DNA from 2 places in the Paenibacillus sp. MABNR03 genome. Region 2 is predicted to be linked to the other one. Evidence: predicted binding sites of a transcription regulator. Region 2 holds the regulator's gene; the other holds the start of a gene.
The links. Region 2 encodes Rex, which represses fermentation and respiration genes when NADH is low (regulators of the CRP and FNR family bind a similar motif). Its sites were predicted from a motif close to TTGTGAAATATTTCACAA; they were not measured.
Positions count from the first base shown of each region.

Region 1: the regulator Rex is predicted to act here: its motif matches at 3,883-3,900, upstream of adhE (bifunctional acetaldehyde-CoA/alcohol dehydrogenase).

Region 1 covers NZ_JBCIYR010000003.1:724,338-730,338, reverse strand. Annotated here, with positions in the region: gene pflB (formate C-acetyltransferase) at 1-641, opposite strand, end outside; gene adhE (bifunctional acetaldehyde-CoA/alcohol dehydrogenase) at 1,184-3,796, opposite strand; gene AAIH57_RS18470 (Crp/Fnr family transcriptional regulator) at 4,228-4,944, shown strand; gene AAIH57_RS18465 (hypothetical protein) at 5,035-5,745, opposite strand; gene AAIH57_RS18460 (hypothetical protein) at 5,933-6,001, opposite strand, start outside.
Region 2 covers NZ_JBCIYR010000003.1:903,182-909,182, forward strand. Annotated here, with positions in the region: gene AAIH57_RS19400 (tetratricopeptide repeat protein) at 1-525, shown strand, start outside; gene dinG (ATP-dependent DNA helicase DinG) at 685-3,555, shown strand; gene AAIH57_RS19410 (redox-sensing transcriptional repressor Rex) at 3,754-4,407, shown strand; gene AAIH57_RS19415 (amidohydrolase) at 4,394-5,698, shown strand; gene AAIH57_RS19420 (DUF5590 domain-containing protein) at 5,742-6,001, shown strand, end outside.

The DNA.
Region 1 (6,001 bases), 180 kb from region 2:
TCTTCATCAATCACATCCACTTCGAGTGCGTTCAGTTCTCCTTTTTTGGCACGAATCAGGAAGTCTACACCATAAAGAGCTACCCGGCGATAGTCACCGATGATCCGTCCGCGGCCGTAAGCATCCGGCAGACCTGTAATGATTCCGGCTTTACGAGCTGCACGCATTTCGGATGTGTAAGCATCAAATACACCCTGATTATGTGTTTTGCGAATATTGGTAAATATATCAATGACTTCTTGAGGCATTTCGAAGCCGTATGCTTGACATGCATCAATCATCATGCGAATTCCGCCTGTTGGCTGAATGGAGCGTTTGAATGGAGCATCGGTTTGCACACCGACGATCTGTTCTTTGGATTGATCCAGATACCCTGGTTGGTGAGATACGATCGTACCCGGGGTGTTTACGTCCACATCCAGTACGCCGCCGTTGTCCCGTTCTTTTTTGGTCAGATCAGATACGATATCCCACAGGTCTTTGGTGTTCTGCGTTGCCCCTGCAAGAAATGCTTCATCCCCGTAATACGGAGATAAATTATGTGCCAGAAAATCATTCACATCCACGGATTTGGTCCATGTGCCTTTCGTAAAGCTTCTCCAGCCTGTTTGTTGTTTGACATCTTTTTCGATCACCGACATAGTAATCCCTCCACAAAATTTGGATTTCCGGACACATGACAGGGTACATCAATCGTCTCATCTGTGCCCAGAGCCGCGATTAAATGTGAACATTTTCACATGTAAGCCGGAACATGTTCTCTCTACTTGGTAACCGGAACCGCGGGATGGATGTTTTTCTTACATTTTCAGTATACGTCTTCCGTGTTTCACCATCTGTGATTTTTGTCACAAAGTCCGTGAACTACCTCACTCCACCGTTGCTGGATCATGGTGAAGGTAAAAGTTTACACCGGATTACTGCGTGGCAGAACAACCTTCCAATCGCTGTTATCCCCAGATTTTTTCATTCCCTTTTCAAAGGGAAAAATCCGGGAATAAACGCGAACGCTTCGCTTTTACAGGTTATTTCTGCCCCTCCGTTGTCGTGTAAATTGTTAAATTCAACGGATCCCAAAGGATTCCGTCATCGACCAAAGACGGCAATTGGGGCTCCCCTTTTGGGGAACCCTGCACCTATTGCCTTAACCTCAAATTAATTGTTTTCTATTTTGGACTATGGTTTATTCAAAACGTCCGTAGAACGCATTCCGGTAAACGTCGGCCAGTTCAGTCACCAGCGGCAGTTTCGGATTAGCTGTTGTACATTGGTCTTCGAATGCACGATCGGCCAGATAGTCCACGTGAGCTTCAAAGTCTTTTGCATCGAATCCGATTTCCTGGAACGATTCCTCAATGCCCAGTGTTTTGTTCAGTTTGCGAATCGCATTGATGAGGCTGTTCACCCCTTCTTCCGTGGTACGTGCAGGCAATCCCAGAATGCGGGCGATTTCAGCATACCGCTCATCTGCTACAAAGTGCGAATATTTCGGGAACGAAGCAAATTTGGTCGGTTTTTTCGCGTTGTAACGAATGACGTGCGGCATCAAGATCGCATTGGTACGTCCGTGTGCTGTGTGGTACTGACCGCCCCATTTGTGCGCCAAGCTGTGGTTGATTCCCAGGAATGCATTGGCAAAAGCCATACCGGCAATCGTTGATGCATTATGCATTTTCTCACGTGCCAACTTGTCACCTTGCAGCGCCGATTGCTCCAGGTATTGGAATACCAGCTGGATGGCTTTGATGGCCAGGCCATCCGTATAATCATTCGCCATGACAGACACGTAGGCTTCGATCGCATGAGTCAGTACGTCCATACCTGTATCGGCTACGGCAGTTCTAGGGAGCGAATATACAAATTCTGGGTCTACAATCGCTACGTCTGGCGTCAGCTCGTAGTCTGCGAGCGGATATTTGGTGTTACCCAGATTTTTGTCTGTGATTACGGCAAACGATGTGACTTCCGAACCTGTTCCCGACGTTGTCGGAATGGCGACGAATTTGGCTTTGGATCCAAGGCGTGGATATTTGTAGATCCGTTTGCGGATATCCATGAATTTTTGCTTCAGATCGTTAAAGTCTGTATCCGGATATTCGTAGAACAACCACATGGCTTTGGCGGCATCCATTGGCGATCCACCACCAAGGGCGATAATGCAGTCCGGCTGGAAGCGATGCATCATTTCCGTACCACGGTCCACCGTCGTTGTGGATGGATCCGGCTCGACATCCGAGAATACTTCGATCGCAACCGGCATTTGGCGTTGACGAAGATAATGCTCTACTTTTTCCACATAGCCCAGTTTGACCATCATCGCATCTGTAACGATCGCTACGCGAGTAATATCAGGCATTTTGGCAAGATACTGTGTTGCTCCTTTTTCGAAGTATACTTTGTTTGGCACTTTGAACCATTGCATATTCACGGTACGGCGAGCCACCCTTTTCACGTTGATTAAGTTCACGGCAGTTACATTCGAAGAGGTCGAGTTACGTCCATACGAACCGCATCCCAGCGTCAGTGATGGCATGTTGGTATTGTAAATGTCCCCAATGGCACCGTGTGTGGATGGTGAGTTCACAATAATCCGTCCGGTTTGCAGACGATCCGCGAATTTATTGATGACTTCTTCGTTATTTGAATGGATAACCGAGGAGTGACCCATGCCGCCAAAAGCAACCACTTCTGCTGCACGCTCAATGCCTTCAGCTGCTGTTTTTACTTTATAACAAGCCAGTACCGGACTTAGTTTCTCGGCAGACAGCGGGAACTTGGTTCCAACACCTTCAATTTCTGCTACAAGAATTTTGGTGCCAGCCGGAACCTCGATCCCGCACATTTGCGCGATGGTGGACGCGGATTGACCAACGATGGCCGGGTTAACCGCACATTTCTCGGCATTGATGGCGCCTGCTGTCAGTTTCGCAGCCTCATCCTTGTTAACGAAATAACAACCGTTCGCAATCATTTTCTTTTTCACCTGATCGAAGATCGGCTCTTCAATGATGACTGCCTGCTCGGAAGCGCAGATCATGCCGTTGTCGAATGATTTGGACAAGATCAGATCTGTGACCGCCTGATTAATATCCGCAGATTTTTCGATAAAGCAAGGTACGTTTCCTGGTCCTACGCCGAGTGCCGGTTTACCGCAGCTGTACGCTGCACGTACCATCGCTGATCCACCTGTCGCCAAAATGAGTGCCACATCGTTATGATTCATCAGTGCGTTCGTACGATCCATGGAAGGATCATCAATCCATTGAATACAGTCGGCCGGAGCACCATGCTTCACGGCTGCTTCGAGCAGAATTTTGGCAGCTTCGCGGCTGCAATTCTGTGCTGATGGGTGGAAGCCAAAGATAATCGGATTACGCGTTTTGATGGAAATCAATGCCTTGAACATCGTGGTGGATGTCGGGTTGGTCACCGGTGTAATCCCCATGATGATGCCGACAGGCTCCGCTATTTTCTGGAAGCTTTCGTATTCGTTATCTTCAATGACGCCTACGGTTTTGTCATATTTGATGCTGTGGTACACATATTCTGTTGCAAATATATTTTTGGTGATTTTATCTTCATACACACCACGGCCGGTTTCTTCCACCGCCATCTTGGCGAGCATCATGTGTTTGTCGAGACCTGCCAGTGCCATGGCCTGCACGATACGGTCAATCTGTTTCTGATCCATGGACATGAATGCAGCGTGTGCTTTATTCGCTTTGTCAATTAACGTTTGAATATACTGACCTGCTGTCGGTTCTTTTGCTGGGGCGACTTCGTTCTTTACAGCCATCTCCCTCATCCTCCTAAAGGTTCGTATTGGTTTTGGTTTGTCTCTCTTCTTTACGTACACATCGTAACATGTCGAAAAGCATAATTATGTGATTATTTTCACAAAGTATAACAAATTTAATTTAAGTTTTTTGTGATTTCTTCACAGCTCATTTTCATTTCCTATTTAAACTATAGGGCTGTCAATTGCATCCTTCCCAAACGAAAGTGAATTTAATCACAATGTTTGAAATTTCGTCATTTTTGCCCCCTTCCCATGCCCCTCAAACGGTAAGATTAGGTATATACTGAACTTAAAAATTGAACCACCGCAATTTGTACCGTCCTCCCGGCCGAGATGACCCTGATCAGGACGGTAACGGTTGCGGCGAACCACGGGGCGGGAAATGCATGGGGCAGCCCCTCCGATGGACACAAAGGGGAGATAGACTTATGAGAGAACAACTAAGTGTAATGGAAAAACGCGGCAATACGAACTGTTTCTCGGAAGTGAATTTCAACCATCTGCTCGTTACCATGAAGGATCGTACTTATCCTGAAGGGACCCACCTGTACTGGGAAGGAGATGTGTCCGACAAACTTTATTATATGAAAAGGGGCCGTGCCCAGATCACCAAATCAACGGATGAAGGCAAGGAACTCATCATGTACATGTATCAGTCTGGTGATATGATTGGCCAGGCCGACCCATTCTTCGGCTCCAAGCATACGTTCTCGGCAGAAGTCCTTGAAGACAGTGAAATTGGTGTCCTGGAGCACAAAGATCTGGAGATGCTGATCTGCCAGCATTGCGACTTCGCCATTGACTTTATGAAATGGATGGGCATTCATCATCGCTTAACCCAGACCAAATTCCGGGACTTGATGTTATACGGCAAACCAGGTGCGCTCTGCTCCACCCTGATTCGTTTGTCCAATTCCTATGGCGAGCCCCATGGTGAGCATGTGATCATTCACAAAAAAATCACCCACACCGACCTGTCCAATATGATTGGTGCGACCCGGGAAAGTGTAAATCGCATGTTAAGCGATCTGCGCAAAAAGGATGCCATTGAATATGACAACGGCATGATTGTCATCAAAGACCTCAAGATGCTTCAAGGTATCTGCCATTGTGAACTATGTCCCAATGAAATCTGCCGCATCTAAGCCATAAATCCGGCATTTTCGACTCCTGCCGAGAACTGTTATGGTATGAAAAAAGCCCGTCCTCTGCCAAGGATCGGGCTTTTAGTATGTTTAAGATGCCGTTAACTGTAGCTTAACCGCATCACGAGGATTTAACTTCATATCCAAACCGTTCTCCATCAGTTCCTTGTCATTCACCATGATTACCCAGCGCTGGTTCATTCGTGGAACAACATTTTCAACCGAAACAACGTATTTGTTATTTTCCGACATTCTTACAATACCGCTGGACTTGAGTACATCACGAACCGTGCATTCCTGGATATAGACGCCCGCATATTGACGATTGAGATTTGGCATAATATTGCCGCCGCTGATCTTGAGCAGGGTTGTCTGATAGGCAACACCTTCTCCTGTACTGTCGGCGGCTTTTACGTATATGATCACTTCATCTTTGGCATGAAGCTCCTTGTCCCAATTTTCCGGATCAATATCCTTGCCGTTTAGTTTAACTGCCCAACTAAGCGAGGAATCGAGTGAAACTTCCCCTACGGATTGAATCCGTTTGCCGTCGGCTGTAAAATCGACCAGTCCGCTGTTCTGTAGGGCCTTCTTGAGCGTCAGTCCTTCACTAAAATCCCTCTTGATGGACTTCGTTGCATCAGGCAAAAAAGTACTTCCATCGACAGCCACGGTAATGGTATTGGAGGTATCGGTCTCCTTGACCACTGGCTGTTCAGAAGGCTGTGTCTCAGTACATCCGGCCAGAATAGCTAAAATAAGCAAACATAAACCGATGTAACCGGGGATCTTCTTCTTCATGTCGGTAACACCACCCTGCGTAAAAATCTTCACCCTGTTGTCCATAACTTCTATTATGGCACAACATTCATGCAAAAAAAGTGTCAATGCCGTTACTATTCTTCCATATTTCTTCCTAATAGCACAAAGAGCCCGCATTTACGGGCTCCTTCGCTCGGGTCCTTAAACCCTTTTATTCATTTACCATTTATTGAACGCAAGCCTGCATATAGGTCCTGCCTCCGTCTCCATTCTTCAGATACGGATTAAGTCCATA
Region 2 (6,001 bases):
TGGAACTTGCTGAAGCGGATGAGTGACGGGATGATTGATGAGTGGCTGATGTTTGAGGAGAAAATGAGTCAGGTAAAGGATTTGGAACAACCGGTTGCTCTTCAACCGGAACAGGAAGCAGTTACCGCACTGCCGGAGATCCATCTGGAATCCTTTAGTCGCGGTCAGGGGTATTTCAAGTTGCAAATGTATCCGCAAGCCATCATGCAATTTTCACGGATTGTTGATGAATATCCTGACAGTGCACTGACTCGGTACTATCTGGGACTTGCACACATGAACCTCAATCAGACCGCTGAAGCGGGAAGTCATTTGCGGCTCATTGTGCACCTGAAGGGTTCCCCGAGGCTAAAGGGGCTAGCCTGTAATGCTTTGGGCTGCATCGAAGCCAAGCTGGCGAATCCGAAGGGAGCCTGTTCCCTGTTTGCTCAAGCGCTCCAGCATGACCCAACGCTGACCGAACCACTGTATAATATGGAAGCCTGCAGGCTGAACAGCGGACAACTGCAATATGGAATTAGCTGACTGTACTTGATCATGAAGTGCTTTTCAGCAGCATCAAGACGGTGTTTCCTCCTTTAACCTAGTGGAGGGAACACCGCCTTTTTTGTCAGTTAATTTTCAAATGCCCGTTTTTTTGCTATGCTGTAACATAGACTGAATGGAAGGGAATTGTACATTGCAATGAAATTTGCCGTATTGGATTTCGAAACAACCGGCACGCAGTCCGACGGTGAGATTATTCAAGCCGGACTTGCCATCATAGATCATGACTACAGCATAACTCAAATATATAGTTCTTATGTAAACCCGGGTGTTCCTATTCCGCCGTTTATTACGGGGTTAACCGGGATTACGGACGAAGATGTGGCGGACGCTCCCTCACTCGAAGAGATGATGATGGAGATGGTTCCGCTGCTTGACGATGTTGTCCTGGTCGGACACAACGTTGCTTTTGATTTTCATTTTCTCCAAAATGCGCTTGACCGATGTGGCTATTTGCCGTTCACCGGGCGTATTTTGGATACGATTGATTTTCTCAAAATCTCTTTTCCATCTCTCGGGTCTTATCAGCTTGGGTATGTATCAGCCGAGTTCGGATTTCAACACGACCGGCCTCATCAGGCTGACAGTGATGCTCTAGCAACTGCTTATGTACTGCTGAAGTGCCTGGACGAGCTGCGTGAATTGCCCTTGATTACCATACAGCGTCTCAGTGATCTGTTTGCTCCAGAAGACAGTGATCTGGGCTGGTTCTTCGACGGCATGCGCAGCGAGAAGGAAGCAGAGCCTATTCAGGATCTCGACGGACATACGTATTACCGTCAGCTGGCCTTAAACGTAAGTGACTGGACCGAGATTGGTGCACCACGCGATGAACGAGAAGGCAATCCGCTTGAAGGTATCAGTTTTGAACAGTATATGGATCAGGTCAGAAATAATCTGAAAGATACACTGGATCATTACGAAGAACGCGAGGCGCAGACGCAAATGTTCAGCAGCGTAAGACAGGCCTTGGACGAAGAAAAGCATCTGTTAATCGAAGCGGGTACAGGTACGGGGAAATCCCTCGGTTACTTGCTGCCTGCCATTTATGAAAGTGTGAAGCAGGAACGAAAAGTGATGGTTAGCACGCATACAATTAACCTGCAGGAGCAGCTTCGAGAGCGGGATATCCCTCTGCTCACCAAAGTAGTTCCTTTTCCGTTTAAGGCTGCTGTGTTCAAAGGACGGGGGCACTATCTGTGTCTGCGGAAGTTTGAGCACAAGATTAACAAACGGGAATTCGCCACACCAAAAGAAGACTATTTTACAGCGGCACAGATGATCGTCTGGCTCACCCAGACGGAAACCGGGGATGATGAGGAGTTAAACCTCAGCGCTCGCGGTGGGGATTTCTGGGAGACCGTGCAGAGTGAGTCTGAATCCTGTCTGGGACGCTCCTGTCCGTGGTTCAGAAAGTGTTTTTATCACCGGGCAAAACATGAAGCAGGTTTGTCTGATATCGTGATTACGAATCATTCCAAGCTGTTTACCGATGTCAAAGCAGCTCATCAGCTTCTGCCGGCTTATGACAGTCTTGTGATTGACGAGGCCCATCATCTGGAAGATGTTGCAGGCAAGCACTTGGGTCTTCATATGAAATATTTCACGTTGGTTCATACATTAACCCGATTGTTTAAAGATAGTCGCAATGGTCAGCTTCCCATGCTGCGAACTCAGCTGTCTGGTCATGAGATGTCGGCACAATGGGGCTCAGTGATTGACCAGATGTTCCCGCTTGCTGTTGAAGTCAAGGAAATGTGGGATCGGCTGAGTGAGGCTTTATTTAGCCTGCTGCCTGAGCGAAGTGATGCTTCTCCGGGAGAAACAGGACAGTTTTCACTCCGATTGAAGCCTTCGCAGAAACCGGCGAAGTGGCAGGAGCTGCAGGATTATGAGAACCAGATCTATGTCACGCTTGGTGACTTGATCCGTAAGGGAGACAAGCTGCTTCTGGAAGTCAAAGAGGATCAGGACGACTATCAATCGGATAGTCTGATTACGGACATTACAGGTTTGCTTAAAGACTTGGCAACGCTAAAAGAGAATCTTCGCTTTTTCATGCGGATGGATGATGCCAAAACAGTATATTGGATGGAGGCAAGCGGGCAATTCCGCAGCAAATCACTGCAGCTCTATGCCGTTCCTGTCGATGTCAGCGCACAGTTGAAGGACATGTTCTTCGATAAAAAGAAAAGCGTTGTTCTTACTTCGGCTACGCTCTCTGTGGATAAGTCATTTCAATTCATGATTGAACAGCTTGGCCTGCAGGAAGCGGCCGACAATAACCGTTTGCTGACGTCCATGCTGCCATCGCCATTCCGCTACCGGGATCAGGCTTTGCTGGTTATTCCGCGTGATTTTCCAAGCGTGAAGGGCAGTGTTGGTGATGCACACTTTGTGGACATGCTCGTGCGGTCTCTTGCCGAAACGGCTATTGCTACACGGGGGCGCATGATGGTGCTCTTTACTTCATACAGGATGCTTCGCCAGGTTTATGATCCGTTAAAAGAAGCATTGTCCGGTAACGATATCTCGCTGCTCGGCCAAGGTGTAGACAGTGGCAGCCGCTCCAAGTTAACACGTCGGTTCCAGGATGCCAAAGCTACGGTTTTATTGGGGACCAGCAGTTTCTGGGAGGGTGTCGATATTCCGGGGGAAGCACTGACTTGTCTGGCGATTGTCAGATTGCCTTTCCAGCCGCCGAATCATCCGCTGGTGGAGGCGAAGAGCGAACTGCTGCAGGAACAGAAAAAGAACCCGTTCATGAAGCTATCGGTTCCACAGGCAGTCATTCGTTTCAAGCAGGGATTCGGGAGGCTGGTTCGTACAGCCAAGGACAGGGGCATTGTCATCGTCTATGATACGCGGGTGATTGAGTCTTACTATGGGAAATACTTTTTATATTCATTACCCGGTCCCAAAATGGAACATATGCTGACAGAACAGATGGTTCCACGGATTAGCGAGTGGCTGGAAGCGCCTGCGCATGACGAACCTGCTGCAGAATAGGATGTAACGTCATTGCGCAATGAGGTCTTCTCGCTGTAAACTTTATTAGATCAACAAAGTGATGATTCATTCATGAAGCACTTTTAATTTTATACTTGATAAGGCATCTTGCATGATTTCATTCGGAAACGAAAACGGTTATGCAGGGTGCTCCATTTTTATTTATCTATCGTGGCCTTGGTAAGGGGGAGTTATGTAATGAAATCAGATAAAATTTCGGAAGCCGTGGTACGCAGATTGCCTGTTTATTTGCGATATTTGAGTGAACTGCACCAACGTGAGGTTAACACGGTTTCATCACAGGAGCTTGGACTCCGGCTGGATCTTAATCCTGCCCAGATTCGCAAAGATCTTGCATACTTTGGGGACTTTGGCCGCAAAGGCATCGGATACGACGTATCGTATTTGATTGAAAAAATTCGCCAAATTTTGAAGATTGATCAGCAAATCAATGTAGCACTGGTCGGAGCCGGTAATTTGGGACATGCTTTGTCCAATTACAATGCGTACCTTAAAGACAACATGAAGATCGTTGCTGTTTTCGATGCTTACGGTCCCAAGATTGGCAGTCAGATTAACAGCCTGAAGGTACAGCCAATGAATGAATTATCGGATTCGGTCAAAAAGGATAATATTCGCATCGGCATTATTACCGTACCGGATACCGAAGCTCAAAATGTAGCCGATCAGTTAATTGAATCCGGCATTGAAGCGATACTGAATTTTGCACCGACTATCCTCAAAACACCGCCGCATGTCCGTATCCATCATGCCGATTTTACAACGGATCTGCTTAGCCTTGCTTATTATCTGGAGAATGGAAAGGACGACGAGGAAGATGACGACAAATAGATGGGTAATTCATAACGGCAAATTTGCTGTTAATAGCGGTACGGAATGGAATGTGGTTTCAGGTTACATGGTAGTCGAAGAGGACAAGATTGTGCATATTGGTGAGACATTGCCGGATGGGGATGAGAACCTGCCGAAGGTTGATGGTAAAGGACTGGTCTTTTTGCCGGGTCTGATCAATACGCATGGTCATGCAGCCATGTCGCTTCTGAGAGGCCACGGGGACGATCTGGCCTTACAGGTATGGCTTCAGGAGAAAATGTGGCCTATGGAGGCGAAAATGACGTCTGAGGACGTATATTGGGGTACCTCCCTGTCTGTACTGGAAATGTTGAAAGGTGGCACAACGGCATTCCTGGACATGTATGACCATATGGACCAGGTGGCTAAAGTGGTGGAACAATCCGGTATCCGGGCTGCATTGGCACGTGGTGTAATCGGTTTGTGTTCCGAAGAAGAGCAAATGCGCAAACTGCAGGAATCGGCTGCCTTTGCACGCGAGTGGAACGGACAGGCTGGTGGCCGAATTACGACGATCATCTCACCACATGCGCCATATACATGCCCTCATGATTACATTGAAAAGCTTGTACAGGTTGCGCATGATCTGGATCTGCCGCTGCATACCCATATGTCGGAAACGCTTCGTGAAGTGGAGCAGAATGTGACGGATTACGGTCTCCGTCCTGTAGCCCATTTGGAGAAGCTTGGCTTCTTCTCACGGCCTTCTCTCGTTGCTCATGCGGTGCATCTCAATGATGAGGAGATTGAAATTTTGGCACGGCATGATGTCGCTGTCTCCCATAATCCGGGAAGCAACCTGAAACTCGCTTCAGGTGTAGCACGAGTTCCGGATTTGCTAAAAGCGGGTGTTACGGTATCCTTGGGAACAGATGGACCAGCGAGTAACAACAATCTGGACATGTTTGAAGAGATGAGACTTGCTGCGCTGATACACAAAGGAGTATCCGGTGACCCTACGGCTGTACCAGCAGGAGAGGCGTTGCTGCTTGGAACGGGTTATGGTGCCAAATCCATATTCCTGAACAATACAGGAGCACTTCAAGTGGGGATGAAGGCCGATTTTATTGCACTGAACATTGAACAAGCTCATTTCTATCCGCACACGGACCTCATATCCCATACGATCTACTCGGCTTCAGCCAAGGATGTAGAGCATGTATGGGTGGACGGCAAACAATTGGTGAAGCATGGGGAATGTCTTACAATGGATGAAGAGCGCATTCTGCGTGAGTCTCAACTTGCATTTGACGGACTGCTCGCCCGTTAATTTCAGAACGCAGCAGCGTCATAGGGGAAAGGAAGTTCGGCTTTTGAAAAGAAAAAAGAAATGGATATGGATCTCGCTGCTCATCCTGATTTTGATTCTGTTTGGACTTCAGCGCTTTTATATCTATATAACCCAGGACCAGCGCAATGAAGAAGCACTAGCTATTCAAGCGGCACAGGAGCAGCTGGGGATTACATCTTACGAGAATCTCCGAAAATACGTCTGGGGCCAAAAAGAAGGCGATGACAATATTTACTGGACCATGATGGCCAAAAATAAAGAGAATCAGGACATTGCCGTCTG